2 regions of the Marinomonas dokdonensis genome follow, and region 1 is predicted to be linked to the other one. Evidence: predicted binding sites of a transcription regulator. Region 1 holds the regulator's gene; the other holds the start of a gene.
What was found. Region 1 encodes PhoB, which activates phosphate uptake and scavenging genes when phosphate is short. Its sites were predicted from a motif close to TGTCATANNNNTGTCANA; they were not measured.

Region 1 (11,455 bases):
CATTGCAGCCTCTCATCGATTTGCAGCAAGGCTATTTTTGACACAAAAGAGAGAATTTATGATTTCACAACCCTTTAAAGCGGCGGGGGCATTTATAAAGGCGCTTCCATTAATTGTATCTCCACAGTTACGTTTGTTTATTCTTGCGCCTTTCTTAGCGAATATTCTTTTAATGGGGTTAGTGTACGTATTGGCATTAAGCTACTTCAACCACCTAGTGACGGTTGCGATGGACTACATGCCCGAATGGTTGTCTTTCCTAAACTGGTTTTTCTATATTATCTTTGCCGCTATTACCAGCGTGCTCTTGTTCTATAGCTTTTCAGTCGGTATCAATATCTTGGCGGCGCCATTCATGGCATTTCTGGCGGAAAAAGTAGAAGAAAAACAGACCGGAAAAGTATTCGATGAAGCGCTAACGGGGAAAGTCATATTGGCGATTGTGCTGCGCAGTTTGCAGCGTGAGCTGCAGAAAATCTTATATTTCTTGCCGCGCTTTGTGCTCTTGCTGCTGCTATCATTCATTCCGATTGTAAATGTTATCGCGCCTTTCTTGTTATTGCTCTTCTCGACTTGGATGTTGGCCCTGCAATATATGGACTATGCCTTTGATAACAACAAGGTTCCGTTCCATGAAATGCGGATGGCACTGCGTTCTAAGCCTCTCATGTGCTGGACATTTGGTGCCATTGTCATGGTAAGTTTAGCCATTCCAGTGCTTAACCTATTTATCATGCCGATTGCGGTAGTGGCGGCGACGCTATTATGGATTTCCGTTTTTAGACCGTCCCATGGCGAATACGCTTCTCTTTTAGATCTTTCAAACAAGGCTTAACCATGTCATTAAAAATTCTTGTGGTCGATGATGCATCTTTTACACGCGACCTGATAAAGCGGACGCTGCGCAGGCAGTTCCCAGCCTGCATGGTAGATGAGGCTGTAAATGGCAAGAAAGCCCAACAAATGCTCAGCAAAACCCGTTTTGATATGGTGTTGTGCGATTGGGAAATGCCTGAAATGACAGGGGTTGAATTACTCAAATGGTGTCGTGAACAGCCTAATTATCAAAAAGAGCAAGTGCCGTTCTTAATGATCACCAGCCGAGGCGATAAAAGCCATGTAATTGAAGCGGTGCAATCTGGGGTAACGGATTATTTAGGTAAGCCGTTTTCCAGTGAACAGCTGGTGAATAAGGTCATGTCGGCGGCGAAAAAGCATAATATTGATGGCAAATTAGCTTCGCAAAAAGCACGCCCTGGCAGCGCGTTGGGCTCTGATAGTAGCTCAGCAGCCTCTTTGGACATTCTGCTTGGAGCTGGTAGCAAAACTACTCAAGTGACCCCTAAAGTTACCGCGCCGAGCGTGACTATGAAGGATGTAAAAATTCCCACCATGGTTCGCTTTGAAAATAAGCAATTTCGTTGCATGGTGATTAAGCTTTCTAAACAAGAGGGCACTCTTTTGATAAAGAGTGATGATGTGATCCCTGCCGTATTAGGCCAAGCTGTGCTGGATTTAGAATACCAAGGGCAGATTAATCGCCTAAATTATTATGTTCAGTCTGTGGCGACCACAGAGAAAAAGCACGACTCGACTTTCTTAACCGTCACCCTAGTATTGATTGACCAAGATGACGAAAAAGAAGCGTTTATGAAAAGCTTATTTGAAAGTTTGTAAGCAGAAAATTTGTCGCTAGCTTGCCAGCGATGTAGCAGGGAATAAGTAAGGGCGCTCCATGGAGCGCCCTTATTGTTTAATCAGAGCTCTTAAGCGCTTCTGTATCGCTTTCAAGAGCAAAGGCGTCTGTTCGGATGCGGCTGGCGGGGAAATGGCAGGAGAAGGTGCTGCCGAAGCCTGGCTGGCTACGAATTTGTAGCTTGGCATCGTGGTGTAAAATAACGTGCTTTACAATGGCTAAGCCCAAGCCTGTGCCGCCAGTTTTGGAGCCTCGGCCTTTATCCACACGGAAAAAGCGTTCCGTAAGGCGAGGGATATAACGCGGCTCAATACCCAAACCGGTATCCTGTACCGAAAAGACACCACTAAATTCGTTTGCTTCCCACATTACGGTAATTTCACCACCGTCTGGTGAGTATTTAATTGCATTTACGACCAAGTTCGAGAAGGCACTGTATAGCTCTTTAAAGGAGCCATACAAGCGCGCATCTTCAGGAATATCAAAAGTGAGTTGATGTTGGTCGGTGAGAATCGGCGAAGCCATTTTCTGGATGGCCTGAATCAAATCACTTACTTTAAGCCATTGGTCTACTTCGCGTTTATCATTGCTTTCTAGACGCGAGAGCAGCAGTAGATCTTCTATCAGGTGTTCCATGCGTTCAGATTGATCAGACATATTCACTATGCCTTTTTGCATACTGGCAGGCAAACTGTCTTTAAACATGGAAAGGGTTTCAAGATAGCCTTTAATCACCGTGAGGGGCGTTTTTAACTCGTGAGAAGCGTTGGCCACAAAGTCTTTACGCATTTGTTCTAACAGGTGCAGGCGAGTCACATCACGGATAAAAATCAGGTGATCATTTTTATCATAAAGGGTGGTTTGTATTTCTAAATAAACACCGCTTTTTGCTGGCGATTTAATTACCAGAGGTTCGCCAAAACGCTTTTGGCTAAAGTAACGGAAGAAATCTGGGTTACGTACTATGTTGGTGATGGCTTGGCCGCGATCGACAGGACGCATCAGGCCTAGAAAGTGTGCCGCGGAATTGTTCCACCATTCCAAGTTGCCTTGGTTGTCCGCCATAATAACGCCTTCTTTTAAGGCGGCGGTAGAGCTTTCAATTCGAGTTAAGGCTTGGCGCATACGGCGTTTCGATTTACGTTGCTTTTTCTGCAAGCGATAAACCGAATCAAATACTTCACCCCAGATACCGCTGGTTTCTGGTGGGGCTTTGCGACCAGAGTGGCGCAGCCAATGGTGGAAGGTATAAAGCTGATAAAACTGCCAATATAGGGTGCCGAGAACATACAGCAAAACCACCGCCAACAAATGACCTAAAACTAGGCCAATAGTAATACAGGCGGCGAGGCCAATGAGCCAACGCAGTATGGTGTTACGCCAGATGGTTTTCATGCCGTCCTTTTAGCTGAAAAACGATAACCTGTGCCGCGTACGGTTTGGATCAGGGTGTCATGGGTGTTGCCAATGGCTTTACGTAAACGACGAATATGAACATCGACGGTGCGCTCTTCGACGTAAACATTGCCACCCCACACTTGATCAAGCAGCTGTGCGCGAGAATAAGCTCGTTCTTGGTGAGTCATTAAAAATTTGAGTAAGCGGTACTCGGTTGGCCCCATTTCTAATGGACGGCTACCAATGGTAACGCGCTGACTGATTGGGTCGAGTACTAAACCTTCTACTTCGATCGGCTCATCGACGCCTTGAGGTGTCGCACGGCGCAATACCGCTTTTAAGCGTGCCACCAGTTCACGGGGCGAGAAAGGTTTGGTGATGTAATCGTCCGCACCAACTTCTAATCCTTGAATCTTATTATCTTCTTCGCTTTTTGCGGTCAGCATAATAACGGGGATTTCCGCCGTGGTTGTGTCTTTTTTCAGGCGTCGAGTTAGCTCTATGCCACTGCCGCCAGGCATCATCCAATCGACAAGAATTAGGTCAGGTCGATGGTCAACAATAATTTCATGGGCTTGTTGGCTGTTTTCTGCTTCCAAATACTCGTAGCCGGCCATCTCTAGGGCAACGGCAATCATTTCACGTATGGAAGACTCATCATCAATTATTAATACTTTTTTACCGGTCACAGGATCTATCCTCATCTCAGGAACGGTTTATTAAAACGACCAAATGTGACAATTAGGTTAAAATGTCACATCGTTGCCATATATTCAACAAAATAGCTGCCGATAATGCCTAGGAATAGAGTGTAGCCAACGCGGTTATTGTCTAGGAAGGATTTAAAGCAGGCTTGGCGATCGCGGGTTTTGGATTGCTGAAACTGCTGATAGAAAAGCCAGAGGCAGACCAATAGCGCGACAAAATAAGGCCAATGTTGGGCAGACAAGATACCCACCCAAAACATCAGTGACAGCATCAGGCCTTGCAAACACACAATGACCAATAAATCGTATTGGGCGAAGAGAATGGCGGTTGATTTGATGCCAATTTTTAAATCGTCAGGCCGGTCTGTGATGGCATAGTAGGTGTCGTAAGCTATGGTCCAGAAGCAATTTGCCACAAATAGCATCCACAGTTGTGGGTCCGCAAGATTACCGCCTTGGGCGCTGTAAGCCATTGGAATGGCCCATGAAAATGCCAGCCCTAAGAAGAGTTGCGGTAAATGGGTATAGCGTTTCATGAAAGGGTAAAGTGCGGCTAAGCCTAGACCAACCACAGACAATAAGATGGTTTGTAAATCGGTAAAGAGCACCAATACAAAGCTGAGTAAAGCAAGGCCTGCGAATAAGGCTAAGGCTTCTTTCTCGCTCACCCGGCCCGAGGGCAAAGGACGATTCTTGGTGCGGTCAACATGACCATCGACTTTGCGATCTGCATAATCATTTATTACGCAACCAGCAGAGCGCATGCTAAAAACACCCAATATAAAAATCACGATTAAGGATAAATCGGGGAGGCCGTCTGCAGCGAGCCATAATGCCCATAATGTTGGCCACATCAGTAAAAATGAACCAATGGGACGGTTAAAGCGAGTCAATTCTGCGTAGGCGATGATCTTATTCATAAGTTTTAAATGGCTGCGCTAGATGAGTGATGGTGTCGAAAAATACTTCGTTAACCAGTATACCTTGACCATGCTGCAGAAAAACAGATCGACGTGCCCATAAGGCTTTGTTTTGATTAGGAAATAGATTCTTTGGAAGCTTTGCCACTTCAATTGGGCTGCGTTTTAGAGCCCTATGTTGGAATAAATAGCCGCCGAGCGGTTTGGTCTTTAGATGCTTTACCTGTCGCCAGCGGCCTTTGAGTGCGCTGGCTGGTACCACTGAGCGGGCTAAAATGACGGCTTCACCATCACAATGTAAAACCACAGTGCGGATACGCGTGGCATCCCTAGGGCGTAATTTTAGGCGTTTACGCTCTCTTGGGGTGGCTGTCCCCCAATCGTCTTCCAAAACCTTCACCGTGAGGTGACCAATGCTTTGTAGTTTGGCCGTTAACGAGTCGGCCGTTGTTAGCCAAGGCCACAGCTTAGAGGGTACTGCTTGCTTATTGATGCGATGGCAAGGATACCAGCGATAATCAAATTGTTGGGCTGCGGCTTGATTAAGGATTGTCATGGTGTGCAAGCTTACTGTTTTTTGATGAGGTTCGCCATGATCTGTAAGTAGGCACTGGATTCTAATAATTGCTGGTAAGCTTTTTGCGTATCAGCAGGAGTCAAACCTAGATCATTCAATAGTGCTGATGGTACTTCTTGCTGTCGATAAACTCGCTGGGCAAGGTGTAATAATTTGGTTAAAGGCGCGTGATCACCTTGATATTCGGGTTGAGTGCTGTAGCGAATAGCGGTGCAAACATTGTCCGGTAGTTGCCACTGCTTAAATTGGCGAAAAGCCAATTGTTGCTGAGTAAAACCTAGGGCAAACATCTCTATCATGTCAGCAGGCAAGTGGGGGTTGGCTTCATGTTGTCGTGATAAGGCAGAAAAATAGGGAGGTAGTACTGCCCCGAGAATCAAATAGCCAAAATTATGCAGTAAGCCTGCTAGGTAGGCATGGCCCTTTTGAGGGCGACGTTCTGGGGACACTCTCTGCACAAGTAAGTCCATGAGAATGGCATGGGAAACCGCATCAAGCCAGAATTCTTGGAAATGACGCGGGCCGTTTTTGGGGGGCTCAATTGAAGCCCCCATGGACAAACCTAGGGCAAGGTTGAGCACCATATCAAAACCCACAATGCGAATAATTGCATCGTCAATAGAGTCGACTTTATTGTTAGTGCCGTAATAGGGGGATGAGGCCCAGCTCATGACTTGCGCCGCTAAGCTTGGATCCAAGTTAATGATTTTACACAGCTCTTCCGCATCGGCGTTGGGGTTAGCGCAGAGCTGAATAATACGTCGACAGGTGGCCGACAAAGCTGGCATTTCTAGCGTTTCTTCTAATCGTTGAGTAACACGAGTCGCTTTAAATTCCCCTAGAGCTTGGCGCAATTGTTGCTCATCGTCTTTGTGGTGAGCAACCGGCTGTGGTACACGGCCAAGCTCGATACAAAAGTCATCAATATAGTTCAATGGCCCCGCAAAGCGTTGTTTGAGCGCGTCGCTGCTGATGGTTTCATAGCCATTCCCAGCAGAGTTTTGAATGGCCAATAAGTCAAACTGAAAGACTTCTTGGTCGATCAGGGTTTGAGTATTGGGCTTCAAGCGATTGTTATCTTGCTCGCGACGATGGTAAATAGGGCGGAAGCGGCGTTGTGTGGCACTGAAAACCGCCTCTAAATTCAGTAAGCGTGTTTCGGGGAAAATAACTTGAATACGGCCGTTTTTATCTGAAAAGTGTACGATTCGCAGTTTTTGCGCAGCAGAGCTTGGTAAATCATGGCTCATATTAAGAAGTCCAATATCCTTATACGGTAAAAAGTGCGTACAGCTAAACGCAAAAAAGCCTCACCATAGGTGAGGCTTTTTAATATAACACGAAAACACGAAAGATTAGTGATTCAAGATTTGGCTCAAGAACAATTGTGTACGGTCATGTTGTGGATTTTCGAAGAATTCGTTTGGCTCATTAGCCTCAACGATTTCACCCGCATCCATGAAGACTACACGGTCGGCCACGGTTTTCGCGAAGCCCATTTCGTGGGTTACACAAACCATGGTCATACCTTCGTCAGCCAACTGAACCATAACATCCAGTACTTCTTTGATCATCTCAGGGTCAAGTGCAGAAGTCGGCTCATCGAATAGCATGATGCGTGGTTTCATACACAAGCCACGGGCAATCGCTACACGTTGTTGCTGACCACCAGAAAGCTGACCTGGGAACTTCATTGCTTGGTTGGCGATCTTTACACGCTCCAAGTAATGCATAGCCATTTCTTCAGCTTCTTTCTTCGGCATTTTACGCACCCAAATAGGTGCTAGCGTCAGGTTTTCTAGGATCGTAAGGTGCGGAAACAAGTTGAAGTGCTGGAAAACCATGCCCACGTCCTTACGGATCGCTTCGATGTTTTTCAAGTTATCGTTCATCTCGATACCATCAACGATGATAGAACCTTTTTGGTGCTCTTCTAGACGGTTGATACAGCGCGTCATGGTGGACTTACCGGAACCGGAAGGACCACAGACAACGATACGTTCGCCTTTTTTAATACTGAAGTTGATGTTCTTCAATACATGAAAATCACCGTACCATTTGTTGACATCGTTAAACTCGATGATTGCGTCTTCACCCGGCTCAAGTTGGGCAAGTGCCATATTTCTGTCTGTCATTGTATTGACCTCAAATTCTTAACTAATTGCGCTTATGTCCGGTTTCTAATTTACGCTCGATCGCCATACTGTAACGTGACATACCGAAGCAAATAGCCCAATAAATGAATCCGGCAAATGCATAACCTTCAACGGTTGTACCTAGCCAGTTGGCATCGTGGTTGGCTAATTGGATAATGCCCAAGAAGTCGAACATACCAACGATATAAACCAGAGTCGTATCTTTAAATAGACCGATGAAAGTGTTTACGATACCAGGAATAACCAGTTTCAAAGCCTGTGGCAGGATAACCAATACCATTGACTGCCAGTAGGTTAAGCCCATGGCGTCAGCCGCTTCGTACTGACCCTTAGGAATCGCTTGCAAACCACCACGAATTACCTCTGCCATATAAGCTGCAGAGAATAGCGTGATACCGATCAATACCCTAAGTAACTTGTTGAAGTTCAAACCTTCTGGCAAGAACAATGGAATCATTACAGACGCCATAAACAAGATAGTAATCAAAGGAACCGCACGGATGGTTTCAATGAATACAACACATACGGATTTGGCAACCGGCATGTTTGAACGACGGCCTAGAGCCAGCAAAACACCCAGTGGGAAAGACGCCACAATACCTATGATACCGAGCAACATGGTTAGGAATAATCCACCCCACAAAGAAGTCTCAACTGCTTCCAAACCGAATACACCACCTGCGAACAGGATGTAAGCGATAACTGGGTATACCACAATGATAGCGATAGATAGGTAAAGTTTATTAACGGCTTTCACCGCAAAAGCACCGATCATAACCACTAAAAGAATAGTGGCGAGGTTAATACGCCAAGTTTCTTCAGGTGGATACAGTCCATACATGAACTGGTCGAAACGTGCGCCGATAAAGGCCCAACATGCACCGCCCGGCGCACAGTCTGCTTTAGATGCACCTTCCCAGGTAGCGTTGACCAAGCCCCATTCCACCATAGGTGGAATCAGTAAATACAAGATGTAAAAGCTGAAAAGCGTCAAAAAGATATTCAGTGGGGACGACAATAAGTTTTGACGTACCCAAGCCACAGCACCCACCGAGTTAACCGGTGGTGGAAGGCTGGGTGATGGTTTAAATTCAATAGCCATGTTTAGCCTCCTAGCGCTCCATTAATGACATTTTCTTGTTGTACCAGTTCATGAACATAGAGATAGATAAACTCAATGTTCCGTAAACCAACATACAAAGACCAATTGTTTCAATCGCTTGACCGGTTTGGTTCAGGGTTGTACCCATGACCACGGCAACCAATTCTGGGTAAGCAATCGCCGCACCCAATGAGGAGTTCTTTGCAAGGTTCAAGTATTGGCTGGTCAGTGGTGGAATGATGACTCGTAGAGCTTGTGGTAATACGATCAAGCGTTGTGTCAAACCATCTTTAAGTCCAAGTGAACGAGCGGCTTCTGTTTGTCCCCAGTTGACGGACAAAATACCAGCACGGACGATCTCCGCAATAAACGAGCCCGTATAAGTAGAAAGTGCCACCAAAACTGCGACAAATTCAGGCGGTAACACCATACCACCAGTCACGTTGAAGCGACTCTTCTGTGGTAGGTCAAACTCAATAGGGAAACCGGATACTGCGAGGGCAAGGAAGGTAACAACTATAATTGTGCCTAAAGATGCCCAGTAAGCTGGGAACCACACACCGGTTCTTGTTTGGCGTTTTTTCGCCCAAATAATGATGCCGATAGAAGCAACGATAGACAGAATGAATCCTGCAATCACTACCCCGAAACCGTCTTGAGTAATTGGGTTTGGTGAGTAGATTCCTCGTTTGTTTAATAGGAAGTCGGCAAATTCGTAGCTGTTTCTTGGCGCAGGTAGAGCGGCCAATACCGCGAAGTACCAGAAGAACATTTGTAGTAACAGAGGAATGTTACGCAATGTCTCTATGTATACCGTTGCTAATCTAGCCACTAACCAGTTGTTGGATAGACGTGCTAGACCCATGATCACGCCAATGATAGTGGCTAACACTATACCCATTAGGGAGATAACAAAGGTATTGATCAGGGCAACAACGAAAGCTCGACCATAAGTGTCGGCTTCTGTGTACTCAATTAGGTGGATTAGAACTGGGAAACCCGCTGGCTCGTTTAAAAATGAAAAACCAGTAGAAATCCCGCGATTGGCTAGGTTGGCTTGTAAGTTACTAAATAGGTAATAACCCACGAAAACCACGATAACCAGCAGCACAATTTGAAAGACTAAGGCACGGGTGCCGGCATCATTCAATAGGCTGTTATTGCTAGAAGTAGTTTTATCGCTCATCTTAGTTCAGGCAATGGAATGCTCGTCAGATGTGGTAGAAAGGGGGGAGAAACTCAGCGGCAGATGCGCCGCTGAGTAAATACCCGAAGCAGGTGCTATAGGTAGGTATTTATTAACGTACTGGTGGCGCGTACATTACACCGCCTTCAGTCCATAGGTTGTTGATACCACGTGGTAGACCAACTGGAGTTTCTGGACCAACGTTACGCTCAAATACTTCACCGTAGTTACCTACTTGTGCGATTACGTTGTAAGCCCAATCAGCAGGTAGACCAAGTTGAGCACCCATGTCACCTTCAGCACCTAGTAGACGCTTGATGCCTGGATCAGTTGTTTCGCTTTTGATTTTCGCAACGTTTGCAGAAGAAATACCCATTTCTTCAGCGTTAACCTGTACGAACATTGCCCAAGTTACAATATCTTTCCACTGGTTGTCGCCGTGACGAACAACAGGGCCTAGAGGCTCTTTAGAAATTGTTTCTGGAAGGATCATGTGTGCGCTTGGATCAGAAAGCTTAGAACGGTGAGCGGCAAGACCTGATTTATCCGTAGTGAATACGTCACAACGGCCAGAAGCGTAAGCCGCTAGGGCTTCGTCAGCTTTCTGTACGATTACTGGAACGTAAGACAGTTGGTGCTTACGGAAGAAGTCAGCCATGTTCAATTCAGTAGTTGTACCTTGCTCAGTACAAACTGTTGCACCGTCAAGATCCAAAGCAGACTCTACACCAAGATCTTTACGAGCCATGAAACCTTGACCGTCGTAGAAGTTTACAGCTGTGAAGTCTAGACCTAGAGAAGAGTCACGAGTGTAAGTCCAAGTAGTGTTACGAGAAAGAACGTCAATTTCACCAGACTGTAGGGCAGTGAAACGCTCTTTAGCAGAAAGAGGAGTGAATTTAACTTTTTGAGCATCGCCAAATACAGCGGCTGCAGCAGCACGACATGCATCAACATCGATACCAGTCCAGTTACCAGCGTCATCAGCGTTGGAGAAACCTGGAACACCCTGACTTACACCACACTGGATAAAGCCTTTAGATTTAACGTCATCAAGAGTACCAGCGGTTGCTGCAGTACTAATAGTGGCAGCGATTGCTGCTGTTGAAAGTAGTTTACCAACGTTAGATTTCATTTATAGAGCCTCCCAGGCGTTTTATATACATGTTGTTATCTTGTTTGTATTTAAATAGAGCTTTTAAATCTCTAAAAATTACTAAGCAAGAATGTTGCCAACATTTAGTTATTCTTTTTTTTGTGTGTATATGCAGCACAATCCTCTAAAAGGATGTCGCATGACCTAATAGAATTACTCTTTAGGCTCATAGTCAAGTAGAAAATTTTGTTAAAGATGCTTGATTTGGATACTTTTTAAGCGTTTTCACTGGTTATTTACTGTCTAAGCAATGCAAATAATCATGACGCTTTTATAAGTAAGCCTTATGAAGAAAGGGCTTGAGTGGAATCACAGAATAAAACGCACCATATTAGTGTGTCAATTTGTAAAATGCCTAAAAAAATAACTTTTTTGTCTTTTGTGCTTTGTTTCGGTGCATCTAATGGGCCGTTATTGTAATTGCCACAAGATCATACAAAAGGGTTTCCCACAAAATAGAGTCTACATGCTAGAATCAAAAATCCCTTGAAGCAGTAAAAGGAGGCCATGCCTAATGGAAAACTCTACAAAGCCGCTTGATCGTCTCGACAAAAAGA
Region 2 (11,455 bases), on a different contig from region 1:
TTGTACTATGACAGCTTTGGTTATCATCATTACACAGCAACTTGTTATCGACCCTACAACTGGCATGTATGTGCTAACTGAAGGTGGCCGTATCATGACAGCTGACGGTTCTTCTGGTGTTGCTTTAACCTCTGCGGCGTTTGGGTCTAACATTAGCTGGTTCCCATACATTCTTGCTATCGCGGTTGTATTGTTCGCTTTCTCTACCATGATCAGCTGGTCATACTACGGTTTGAAAGCTTGGACTTACCTATTCGGTGAAGGTAAAAATGCTGAACTTACGTTTAAAGTTATTTTCTGCCTATTCATCATTGTCGGTGCAGCAGCAAGCTTAGGCCCAGTTATTGACTTCTCTGATGCCGCGATCTTCGCTATGGCAGTTGCCAACATCATCGGTCTTTACTTCCTAATGCCGATCGTGAAGCAAGAGCTAAACTCTTACATGTCACGTCTTAAATCTGGTGAAATCAAGAAATACAAAGATTAATCCAGTTAGCAATTCTTGAAATAAAAAAGGCCAAAAGACAAATTGTCTTTTGGCCTTTTTAGTCTTTTCTACCCAACTAGGAACTAGAAGAAACCCAGAGGGTTAATATCATAGCTCACCAGCATGTTCTTGGTTTGCTGATAATGGGACAGCGCCAGCTTATGGGTCTCTCGACCCACACCAGATTTCTTGTAGCCACCAAATGCAGAGTGAGCAGGATATTGGTGGTAACAATTCATCCACACTCGACCCGCTTCCAAATTACGCCCCATTCGATAAGCTAAATTCGTATCTCTCGTCCAAACCCCAGCTCCCAAGCCAAATTCACTATCGTTGGCAATAGCAAGCGCTTCCGCTTCATCTTTAAAGGTAGTAATACTAATAACGGGACCAAAAATTTCTTCTTGGAAGACGCGCATGTCATTCGTACCTTTAAACATGGTTGGCTGGACATAGAAGCCCTCGTTAAGGTTATTAACCGCTTGAGTAGCACCACCAATGAGCAATTCCGCCCCTTCTTCTTTACCAATATCGATGTAACTTAGAATCTTATCAAACTGCTGTTTAGAGGCTTGTGCACCCACTTGGGTCTCAGTGTCTAAAGGGTCCCCCTGTTTGATGCTTTTAGTACGCTCAATGGCCAGTGCAATAAACTCCTCATACATGGACTCTTGAATCAAAACCCGCGATGGACAGGTACAGACTTCTCCCTGATTAAAGAAGGCCAGCACCATTCCCTCAACACATTTATCGATGAAGGCCTGCTCTTGTTGCATCACATCAGCAAAGTAGATATTTGGCGACTTGCCGCCTAGTTCAACGGTAGAAGGGATAATATTCTCAGCCGCACATTTTAGAATATGTGAGCCGACTGGAGTGGAGCCTGTGAAGGCAATTTTCGCAATTCGCTTACTGGTCGCCAGCGCTTCACCGGCTTCTTTACCAAAGCCATTAACAATATTCAGCACACCGGCAGGCAGCAGGTCGGCAATAATTTTCACCACTTCGAGAATAGACGCTGGGGTTTGTTCAGCAGGTTTTAGAACCACACAGTTCCCCGCGGCAAGGGCTGGTGCAAGTTTCCAAGCCGCCATGAGAATTGGGAAGTTCCAAGGGATGATTTGACCAACAACCCCTAGAGGTTCATGGAAATGATAGGCTACTGTGTGCTCGTCTAGCTCTGCAGCACTGCCCTCTTGGGAGCGTAAGCAACCCGCAAAATAACGAAAGTGATCAACCGCTAAAGGAATGTCGGCGTTTAGGGTTTCTCGCACGGCTTTACCATTATCCCATGTTTCCGCTACAGCTAAAGCTTCTAAATGCTGTTCAATACGATCTGCAATTTTCAGCAGAATCAAAGAACGTGCCGCCACAGAAGTTTTTCCCCAAGCCGCCCGGGCCTTATGGGCGGCATCCAGTGCGAGATTAATATCTTCTTCTGTGGAACGAGGAATACGACAGAAAACTTGTCCATCGACTGGGCTAATATTATCAAAGTACTGGCCTTTTACTGGCGCCACCCATTCCCCACCAATGAAGTTCCCGTACTCAGATTGAAACGTAATGACACTTCCTTCGCTACCTGGTTTGGCATAAATCATAATAAATCTCCTATTGTTATTTTTTTCGACTTGTCTTGACCTCTTTAACTGTAAATTAAGCCCCTAAGAAAACTTGTCTGTGAGTCTTTATCATTTGTCTATGGATCCATTTTTGTTGACGAACTCGACAACAAGCGTAATGATGAGCTCCTAGCAAAAAATATCGCGCCAATAAAATAAAGATAAAAGAGGTGTGCTAATGAGTGTTCAATATTCCAGTCATCATCTGTTGCACGGCAAACGAAAAGCGCCGACACAGTTGGTGGAAAATCGTATTAGTTTTGCAGGCCCTCACTCGGAGCTGAGTATTTACGATACCTATGAGACGGCAGAGAAGGTTAGCTTGAAATCAGAGGGGCTACTCTATTGCGGCATGGTCACAGGTGCCAAGGTCATGCACACCCAACACAGGGATAATATCCCTTTCATGCCCCATGAATCCTTTATTTTATCTCCCAATGAAGAAGTCTTCATTGACTTCCCGGAAGCAAGAATTGATAAACCAACCACTTGCCTCACCATAGAAATATCCGAAGAAAGAGTCGCACAGCTGTGCGATCGCATGAATGATGTGCTGAACACTTCTCCCTTATCAAGCCAGATAACGGTCAACCCCTACCAGCCCCTGCATACACTTCACAACCAAGCCACCCAGCAGGTGCTAAATCGCTTAACCAGTGAGTATGTACAAAATGACCCAGACAGAGATCTATTAGTGGATTTGGGCGTAAGTGAGCTGATTACTAGAATTTTACGACACCATGGTCGTGAAGCCTTATTGTGTTTTACCCAAGCAGCACCAGATGCCAATGGCTTAACCTGTGTTTTACACTGGATTGAGCAGCACCTTGCCTTACCACTAAATATTGATGAGCTTAGCAAGATGGCCTGCATGAGCCGCAGTCGTTTCTACCAAGAATTTAAGCGTCAGCTTGGTTGCACACCGATGGAATACCAGCACCAGCGCAGGATGAGCCGTGCTTACCAGCGCCTACAGGAAAAGTGCTCAGTTACTGAAGTCAGTTTTGAATTAGGCTATCAGAGTTTAAGCCACTTCAGTCGTCGTTTTCACCAGCATTTTGGTGTCTCTCCCCGTCAGTTTTGCCAAACAAAATTCAACTAAGATGGGGAAAGCAAACGTTTACGACACAACTGAAAAACACTGATGATAAACACCAAGCCAAGTGCTAGAAAAATAAAGGGCACATGAATCCCTACTTGATATAAAGCCGCTAGGGTCACAGGGCCTAATGCGGCACCTAAGCCTTGCATGGAAGCGTTAACACTGGCTAAACGACTTTGCTGATCGTCTTTTACCAATAGAGTTTGGGCGGTGAGGATACCAGGAAACAAGAAACCAAAACCTGCACCAAATAGCCCCATGGCCACCAGAATGCCAGTATAAGAGTTTAAAAATAAAAAAGTGAGTTGTGCGGTTAATCCTAAACTCACCCCAGTTGTAATCAAGAACACCACACCAAACTGGAATCTAGGCACCAAAATCATCTGCACAAAAATGCTTAAGCAAGACATCATCATCATAGCCACACCTACCTGTTTCGTTGTCTCAGATACGTCTAGATGAAATCTGTCTTGAATCAAAAAGCCCATAATTTGCTGTACCCCCGTGACCGACAAAATTGCTAATACGGACATGAGGAGAAACGGCATAACCGGTTGCGTCAGCCAATTGATCCTAGGAGGTTTGCTAAATTGGCGCACATCTTGGTTATCTTGCACGAAAAACACCACCAGCAGACACACCACAGCCGCCACAAAACCAATACTGTAAAAAGGTGCGGTCAAGCCAAAATTACTTAATAACGAAGCACATGCAGGGCCTAGGATCATACCTATGCTAAAAGATGCGCCAATTTTTGCGATGGTACCGCTACGGCGCGACACATCACTGTGGGCCACCAAGTAGGCTTGGATAGAAGGTAAGACGCCAGCAATCCCCAAGGCGAAAATCACCCGTAAGGCAAACACCCAATAATAGGCATGGCCTGCTGAAATATTCTGCGCCAGAGTCTCTTCCAGCACCACGCCCGTTAACACTATGGTTACCGCATAGCAGGCAATGCCAATGATGACAGAGCGGACTCGCCCTAGGCGAATAATAATCCCGCCCCACATAAAGGCCGCTACCACAAAGGCTGCCGCCCCGACCGTAATCAGCGTACTAATGCGAACATCCGTAAGGCCGATTTCACGGCCTATTGGTGGTAGCGAAGCAAAAATAAACGACTGCCCTATGCCCAGCACAACTAGACACAGCAGCAATAAATTCTGAGAGATTATTTCAATATACTTTGGTGGGATCACCTTTCACATCATCCTTAATAAAAATTTCGCCGAACTCGCAGGCTTACAAATCGGTATTTTTGTCTATCTATAGGGGTAAAGAAGCCACTTGCCCCTTGGCAACAGAGTGACGAATTCTATGGAAAACACAGGCAATGATTATTGCATAGATAACAAAGCTTAGGCTCAAATAATTCATGCCAAAATGCTCAGCGATAATGCCACTGGCAAAAGGCAATGTCATGGCTCCCAAGACAGCACTGCTCATCTGCATACCTATGGCGTGGGGTGCATGGGTTTTACCGACACGATTGGCGGTTTGCGAAATCATACAAGGAAAAATCGGTGCCGCACAAAAGCCGATAAGCACTAGACCAATAAAACTAAACATGGGAGATTGCTCCAGACTAAAGGACACAGTACCTGCCACAATGCCTAACAAACAAAGACCTAACAATCGATCCACATCAAAACGCTCAACCAATACTCCAAATAGAATGCGCCCAAAAGCCAATGCGGCCCAAAACAAGGCAACCCAAGTGCCCGCGGCCGCTAAGCTTATTCCACGAGTTTCCGTCATTACAGTAAAGGCCCATTGGCCTACTCCAAACTCAAGTCCGGTATAGAAGAAAAAGAACAACATCTGTAAACGCACGGTCGGATGTTTCAGCAGGCGCCATTGAGAACCCTTTTCCTCAGCAGGAGTTGTTTCTACAGGCTCATGGGAAGGATTCTTACGCCAAATATTTCTCGATAATACAAACACCAGTGCCATGATAAAGATCAAACTGCCAATCAGAGCATAGCCCCAACGCCATTGCTGATCACTGTGCACAAGCACCCAGGTGACCATCACTGGGCCCAGGGTGGCACCGACACCAAAGGCGGCGTGTAGCCAGTTCATATGCTTAGCCGAGAAATTTTCAGCTGCATAAGCATTAAGCCCAGCGTCTATGCCGCCAGACCCTAATCCTATTAAGGTTGCAAAAAGGCAGAAAATATAAAATTGCTGGCTGATAGCAAAACCGAATAAACCAACACTAACCAGTAAACTGCTTAGAATCAGCAACCAAGCAATTCCCCAGCGCTCTAGTAACTGACCAACACAAAAACTCGATAATAAATAACCGACACTGCCAGCCGCGATGACAAAGCCTAACCAACCAATCGGGACAAATAAACTTTGGCGTACAAAAGGCCAGTTCACCCCATGAGCCGCATCGGGTAAACCAAGGCTAATGAAGCCAAGATAAGCAATAAGGAGGAGTAATTTGGACGTTTTCAACCTGTATTCCCTGACGTTTTTAGGTCATTTAATAGCAGGTAGAAGATAAAGAAAATCTTTAGTTTTACTTAAATAGCTTAATTCTTTTGCGTTTGATACGTTTCCAGCGCCAGCTCGGGGCATCACCTTTGACAACATAAAGGAAAATTAAGCATAGGGTTAAAATGGTCACCACAATCGCCCAATTCAATAATTCTACTTTTGGATCAATGAGGTAACTGGTTAAAGCCACCGCAACAAGATAAATAAACTGACTCAGCCAACCTTGCCAAGCATGAGGCTTACCCCACCCCCAGCCGTTTTCTTTTGCTGGAAACCAAGTATTTTTCTTATTCTCACTCATATGCTTCTCCAGCTGTTAGAGCAGGGTATTTCTAGACACAAAAAAGCCTGCAAATGACTCTTTGAAACCAAGCTTCAAGGCTACTTTGCTAAAAACTCACTACGAGTTTTATCACTGCGCTTAAACAAGCCACCCAAGGCCGTGGTTTGAGTGGAAGAACTTGCGTCCATTACCCCACGCGCTTTCACGCAATAATGCACAGCGTTAATGCTGACCGCCACATTGTCTGTTTCCAACAAAGCTTGCAGCGTGACGAGGATCTGCTGCGTTAAGCGCTCTTGCACTTGAGGACGCTGAGCAAAGAAACGTACGATACGGTTAATTTTCGATAAACCAATAATTTTGTTCTTAGGTAAATAAGCCACTTTAGCCAAACCGTCGATGGTGACAAAGTGATGCTCACAAGTGCTGGTAAAGCTAATATCACTCACCTTCACCATTTCATCCACGCGCATCTTGTTATCTATCACGGTGATTTTAGGGAATTGGCTGTAATCTAGCCCTGAAAAGATTTCTTTTACGTACATTTTGGCAATACGGTGAGGCGTTTCAGCTAGGCTATCGTCGTTTAAATCCAGACCAAGTGTACTGACCACATCTTCAAAAGCACTCTTAATACGTTGGTATTTTTCTTCGCTGCTAAGGCCATTATCAATCATTGGGGTTTCAAGACCACTGTCGATTAATGCCTGGCGCACTTGTAAGGCTTCTGCAGAGTAAAGGGATGTATCAATTTGACTCTGTTTTAAAATGGCTGTTTTCATTACCTTGTCCTAGACCTCATAACCTACCTACTGTGCCGCATTACGTTACGCCAGAGCAGTGAAAAACTGACTCGCGTCAGTATTAAAAGGCTATTCTACCGCTAATGTGACCGAGGTTCACCCAGCACAGGGCAAAGAACAATGTTTTTCAGCTTTTTTTCTTTATTTCGCACAAAGACACGCCCTTGAGCCATCAAAAGCTTTCATTGAGAAAGAGAGTTTAAGCCAGGGGACAGAGAGGTTTGGGGAAAGCGCTTGAGATTAAGCACTCCCCCAAGTGATAAGCTATTAAGCGGGTACTGAATATTTTGTTTTGCTGGTGCTTTTCGACGCAGGATAACGAAAGTCCACCGAGTGATTTGTTCGCGTACGCGCCCATAAGCCTTCACACAATGACTCGATACTAGTACGCTCTTTAGACACCAACCAAGCCACCACAGCCTTTGCTACATTAGGATAAGACACTTGAACAGACTGACTGCTTTCCAACCATTCCATTATGCGTTCAGAGCTTAAGTCCTCACAGGTTTGAGCAAGCTTAAGTTTTTCCAGCGCTAACGCATTCGAGTGTTGCTCTATCTGCTTCTTCAATGGCTTCACTAAAATTTTACGACCCAGCTGTAAGGCTTCCGAGTTTAGTTCAAAGCCCGCGTTGCATAATACAGATTCACATTCACCAAGGTTCTTTTGGAAGGATTTGCGAGCAAAAGCAAACACTTCAATATGACCGTATACGCCTGGCTCAATATCCTTACAGTGCATGCGAAACTGGTAATCAGGAATCGCCTCTAACCACTCAAACACGGCTTCACTGTTTTCAAAGGGTAAATAGACCAACACATTACGACTCGTGGGCGTATTACCGTTTTCGTTAACATGTACCAATGGCGGTAAAATAGGTTTATTAAAATGATGCCAGTGGGCACCCAGTTGCGTACTAACCGGTGCAAAGTTTCGCATAATCCATTGAGCAACCCAGTTCCCTTTAAAGCGTGGAATATCATGATGAAAGGCATATTGATGGCCAAAACCTATGCAGGTTACTCCCTGCTGCTTCGCCGCCCATGCGACCACAGGCTCAAAGTCGGTGATAACCAAATCATACTGGCGAGTGTCTAAGGCTTTGCAATCTTTATAAAGCTGAAAAAGATGCGCATGGCGATAAGTTGCAAGCAAATCCAGTTGACCATTGCGGGCCACAAAACTTAAACCTTCAAAGGTTCGGTAGTTGCCAAACACTTCCATGTCAAAATAGTCTTCTGGGTCACGACCACTGAAAACATAGTCCACTTCTACCCCTGCCAAGTTTAGTTCTTCCGCCATCGCTCGAGCACGTGTTATATGGCCATTACCGGTCCCCTGTACGCCATACAATATTTTCATACTAGGACTCCGATCATGAAAATCGCACAACTGGTGCCTAAAATAGCACCTACAACAGTATCGGTTGGAAAATGCACGCCTAGAAAGATTCTTGATAGACCCACATTCATGGCCCAGAAGTACAGCATCATGTTCAAACTTGGGAACCACTCACTCAAGCAGTAAGCAACGAAAAACGCTCCAGAGGTATGGCCTGAAGGAAATGAGAACTGATCGGATGGAATGATGAAACTGCTAAAGTCATCCAGGGCATCTGCTGGGCGGTTACGCTTAAAGCCTTTTTTGAGGACAAAATACAAACATCGCTCTAAAGTAAAACCACAGGCCAGAACCAATGCGAGGGTCTCATAGCCTGCCCACCACAAGAGTAAGCCTGCCATCACATACAAAGGGCCATCAGCACTAAAAGAAACCGCTTTACCCAACTTGGTAAGTGTTGCTCTGTGTTTGCGAGCCATACACCAATAAAAGGTTTGTACATCAAATGCGTGAATATTTTGAAGTATGTTCATAGATACCCCCAGTTCATTTATCTTATCTCTAAAATAAAACCTCAGGGTGTCAGTTTGGCGGCAGTTTGATGACATTTAGATGACAGGCACAAGGCATAAAAAAACGCCTCGATAAACGAAGCGTTCTCAATATTTTGAAGGCTTTAGCTGTCTTAATTAAGACCGTTCATTTGACGGAATGCAGCAATCATTGCCACTGGTTTTACCTTCTTGTTATCGCCGTTTAGAGCGTAAACAACGGTTTCACCTTTTGGACCTGCGCCAATATCTGTATAGCGTAATGGCACTTCACCAACGGTACGGGCGGTGGTCATTTCTTCAAGTGAAGAGAAAACATAAATACGGCCTTCCACACGCATTTCACCGTAGAAAACATCTGCGCCGGCTAGATCGCCATGGTACATGTCCATGCTGGCAATACCGGAAGTTTTCTTTTTGTCTTCATTAGTTAGACCAAAAACAATGGTCTCACCTTTTGGACCTTCGCCGATGAATACTTTACGGAAAGACGTTTCGCCTACTTCAAGAAATTCTTGATAAGTAGCATGATCATCAAACACATAGATACGGCCTTCATGATGAACTTCGTACAAGTCTTGATTGTTCAGTTCAATTGCTGCTTTTGCTTCTTCAACACTGGCTTGAACGTCTTGTTTCTTAACCGTTTCTGTACCGCAGGCAGTAAGAAGAGTTAGTGCAAATAAACCTGTCGCAACAGGTAGGAATTTCAAAGTCATGGTCGTGCTCCTGATGATAGTTGCCATTAACCTTAAAAGCAGAAAATGACAATATCATTACAGAAACCCTACTCTACAACCAATTTGTCAGCATTATGCCAAGGCCAATCGATTGGGTATGATTATTATAATCTAAGAGAGATTGACCATAGCCATTGAAATACTGTAAATAACCACGGCTTTTTCCCCATAAAGGAAAGTTAACGCCAATTTGAAAAGCACCTTTATTATCCGAGAAATCTAAGTTGTTACGCATCAATACATCAATGCTGTAATCTTCAATAACATGCAATAAACGTATTTCACCGTAGCCGTAGTAATCATCGATATCTGGGTTATCGTCATTTTCACTGTTTTCTGGAAAGCGATACCAGGGCTTAATGGATATTGCGGTATTTTCTTTTTCAAATAAGAAATCCACGTAAATACGATTCCAGGACCTAGATAAATCCCCAGACTGACCGTTCGATTCATGTACCACACCATAAGAGACATATTCCGGCTTAATGCCTAAAAACTCACTTTTAGGCTGTGTGGTAATAAAAAGCTCAGGCTCGTAGTTAGTGTCCCGAAAAGGGGCCGAAATCGTGTCATTGTAGGCTTGCCAATAGGAAAGCTGTGTATAGCCCAACCACAAACTGGTATTACGGCCAACCACATCATAAACAATAGGAAATTTTAAGCTCAGCTGATATTTAAATTCAGCATTATCTAAATGCTCATCCTCTTCATTGGTGCCCAGAAAAGCCTCTTCATCCAATCTGGAGCTGTAATAAATAGGCAAAAAATAAGTGGGTTTATGGGGCGTCAATACAAATGGGTTATCAACCGTTGCCGCCTCACGGATTGCCCGCTGACGAAATAAACCTTGAGCATCTCTCGCACGCTTGGTGATAGAGTCCGGCACTTGAGGCTCCACCGGAGTATAGCTCTCTTCACTTTCAACGGACTGAGTTTCCTCAGTCACCAACTCGACACTTTCTTGAGCGGACCAAGCCAAACTCGAAACGACTGCTGTACACCATAGAATGGCTTTCATTCATTTTTACCTTTTTCGGTCTCTTTCACTCTTAAGTCGGGCATATTATTGTGACAACACCACACGCTTACTATAAGTCGATCTGTCCATATCACGCATTTCAACGGATAAACTAATGTCTTTGACAGGTAACGCTAATAACTTGTCTAAAATACGCTTTGATAAACCTTGCTTGTCATCTCCAGTACGCCCAGATAAAAGGCAAACCGTAACATGAACAAAAGCATCTTCTTGGCCTGCCGTGATAAAGTTTTTATAAGGTAAGCTGCGTAACTTAATGTCTTCTATCGAAAACAATTGCGACTCAATACAAGCAGTTTTCACCGCTTCCAACCATTCAATTGGGGCGACTTCTTGTTCTAGATTTTGGCTGTATTCAACGATGCAATGAGGCATAAGTACTTCCTTTTTTAGATTTATTAGTAATTTAAAGAGAAAAAGCTGTGCTATTAATACCCTATTCGCACATTAACTGCATCTGGAATTTCACCGCTTAATCGGTATCGACGCACGTTGTCTGCCACAATTTCACTGGCGCTAATCGGGTAGGTTTGTGCTGAAATATGAGGCAAAACAGTCACCCTAGGATTCTGCCAATAAGCATTCGTTTCAGGCAACGGCTCTTGATTGAAAACATCCAATACTGCATGGCTCATTGCGCCACTGTCTAGGGCGGCTAATAAAGCCAGATCATCCACGATAGGACCACGGGCAAAATTTATCAGGCCGGCATGCTCTGGAAGTTGCGCTAAATTTTCCGCGCCTAGTAGCCCTTTTGTGGCAAGGGTGAGCGGCAGTAAACAAACTAGAATATCACTGTGTTTTAGCACTTGAGCGAGTCCTTCGTCTCCCGTAAAAGACGTCACACCCACTATCTCTTTCGCCTGTCGACTCCAGCCCATGACATTAAAATTATTGGCTTTCAAACGTTCAGCACTTGCTGTACCCAGCGCACCTAAGCCTAGTATTCCAACGGTTCGGTCTTGGGCACGCACAAAGC

Region 2: the regulator PhoB is predicted to act here: its motif matches at 8,747-8,764, upstream of ACUM5Y_RS01935 (phosphatase PAP2 family protein).

What each region holds. Positions count from the first base shown of each region.
Region 1 covers NZ_JBRAND010000003.1:96,327-107,781, reverse strand. Annotated here, with positions in the region: gene cysZ (sulfate transporter CysZ) at 59-835, shown strand; gene ACUM5Y_RS08260 (response regulator) at 838-1,677, shown strand; gene phoR (phosphate regulon sensor histidine kinase PhoR) at 1,754-3,091, opposite strand; gene phoB (phosphate regulon transcriptional regulator PhoB) at 3,088-3,783, opposite strand; gene ubiA (4-hydroxybenzoate octaprenyltransferase) at 3,849-4,721, opposite strand; gene ACUM5Y_RS08240 (chorismate--pyruvate lyase family protein) at 4,714-5,277, opposite strand; gene ACUM5Y_RS08235 (HDOD domain-containing protein) at 5,289-6,548, opposite strand; gene ACUM5Y_RS08230 (amino acid ABC transporter ATP-binding protein) at 6,654-7,433, opposite strand; gene ACUM5Y_RS08225 (amino acid ABC transporter permease) at 7,456-8,556, opposite strand; gene ACUM5Y_RS08220 (amino acid ABC transporter permease) at 8,567-9,742, opposite strand; gene ACUM5Y_RS08215 (amino acid ABC transporter substrate-binding protein) at 9,855-10,877, opposite strand; gene lrp (leucine-responsive transcriptional regulator Lrp) at 11,413-11,455, shown strand, end outside.
Region 2 covers NZ_JBRAND010000001.1:407,441-418,895, forward strand. Annotated here, with positions in the region: gene ACUM5Y_RS01895 (alanine/glycine:cation symporter family protein) at 1-487, shown strand, start outside; gene exaC (acetaldehyde dehydrogenase ExaC) at 571-2,088, opposite strand; gene ACUM5Y_RS01905 (AraC family transcriptional regulator) at 2,288-3,211, shown strand; gene ACUM5Y_RS01910 (MFS transporter) at 3,208-4,413, opposite strand; gene ACUM5Y_RS01915 (MFS transporter) at 4,481-5,677, opposite strand; gene ACUM5Y_RS01920 (hypothetical protein) at 5,742-6,020, opposite strand; gene folE (GTP cyclohydrolase I FolE) at 6,101-6,784, opposite strand; gene ACUM5Y_RS01930 (MJ1255/VC2487 family glycosyltransferase) at 7,073-8,167, opposite strand; gene ACUM5Y_RS01935 (phosphatase PAP2 family protein) at 8,164-8,679, opposite strand; gene ACUM5Y_RS01940 (hypothetical protein) at 8,832-9,416, opposite strand; gene ACUM5Y_RS01945 (phospholipase A) at 9,490-10,455, opposite strand; gene ACUM5Y_RS01950 (5-carboxymethyl-2-hydroxymuconate Delta-isomerase) at 10,501-10,851, opposite strand; gene ACUM5Y_RS01955 (2-hydroxyacid dehydrogenase) at 10,905-11,455, opposite strand, start outside.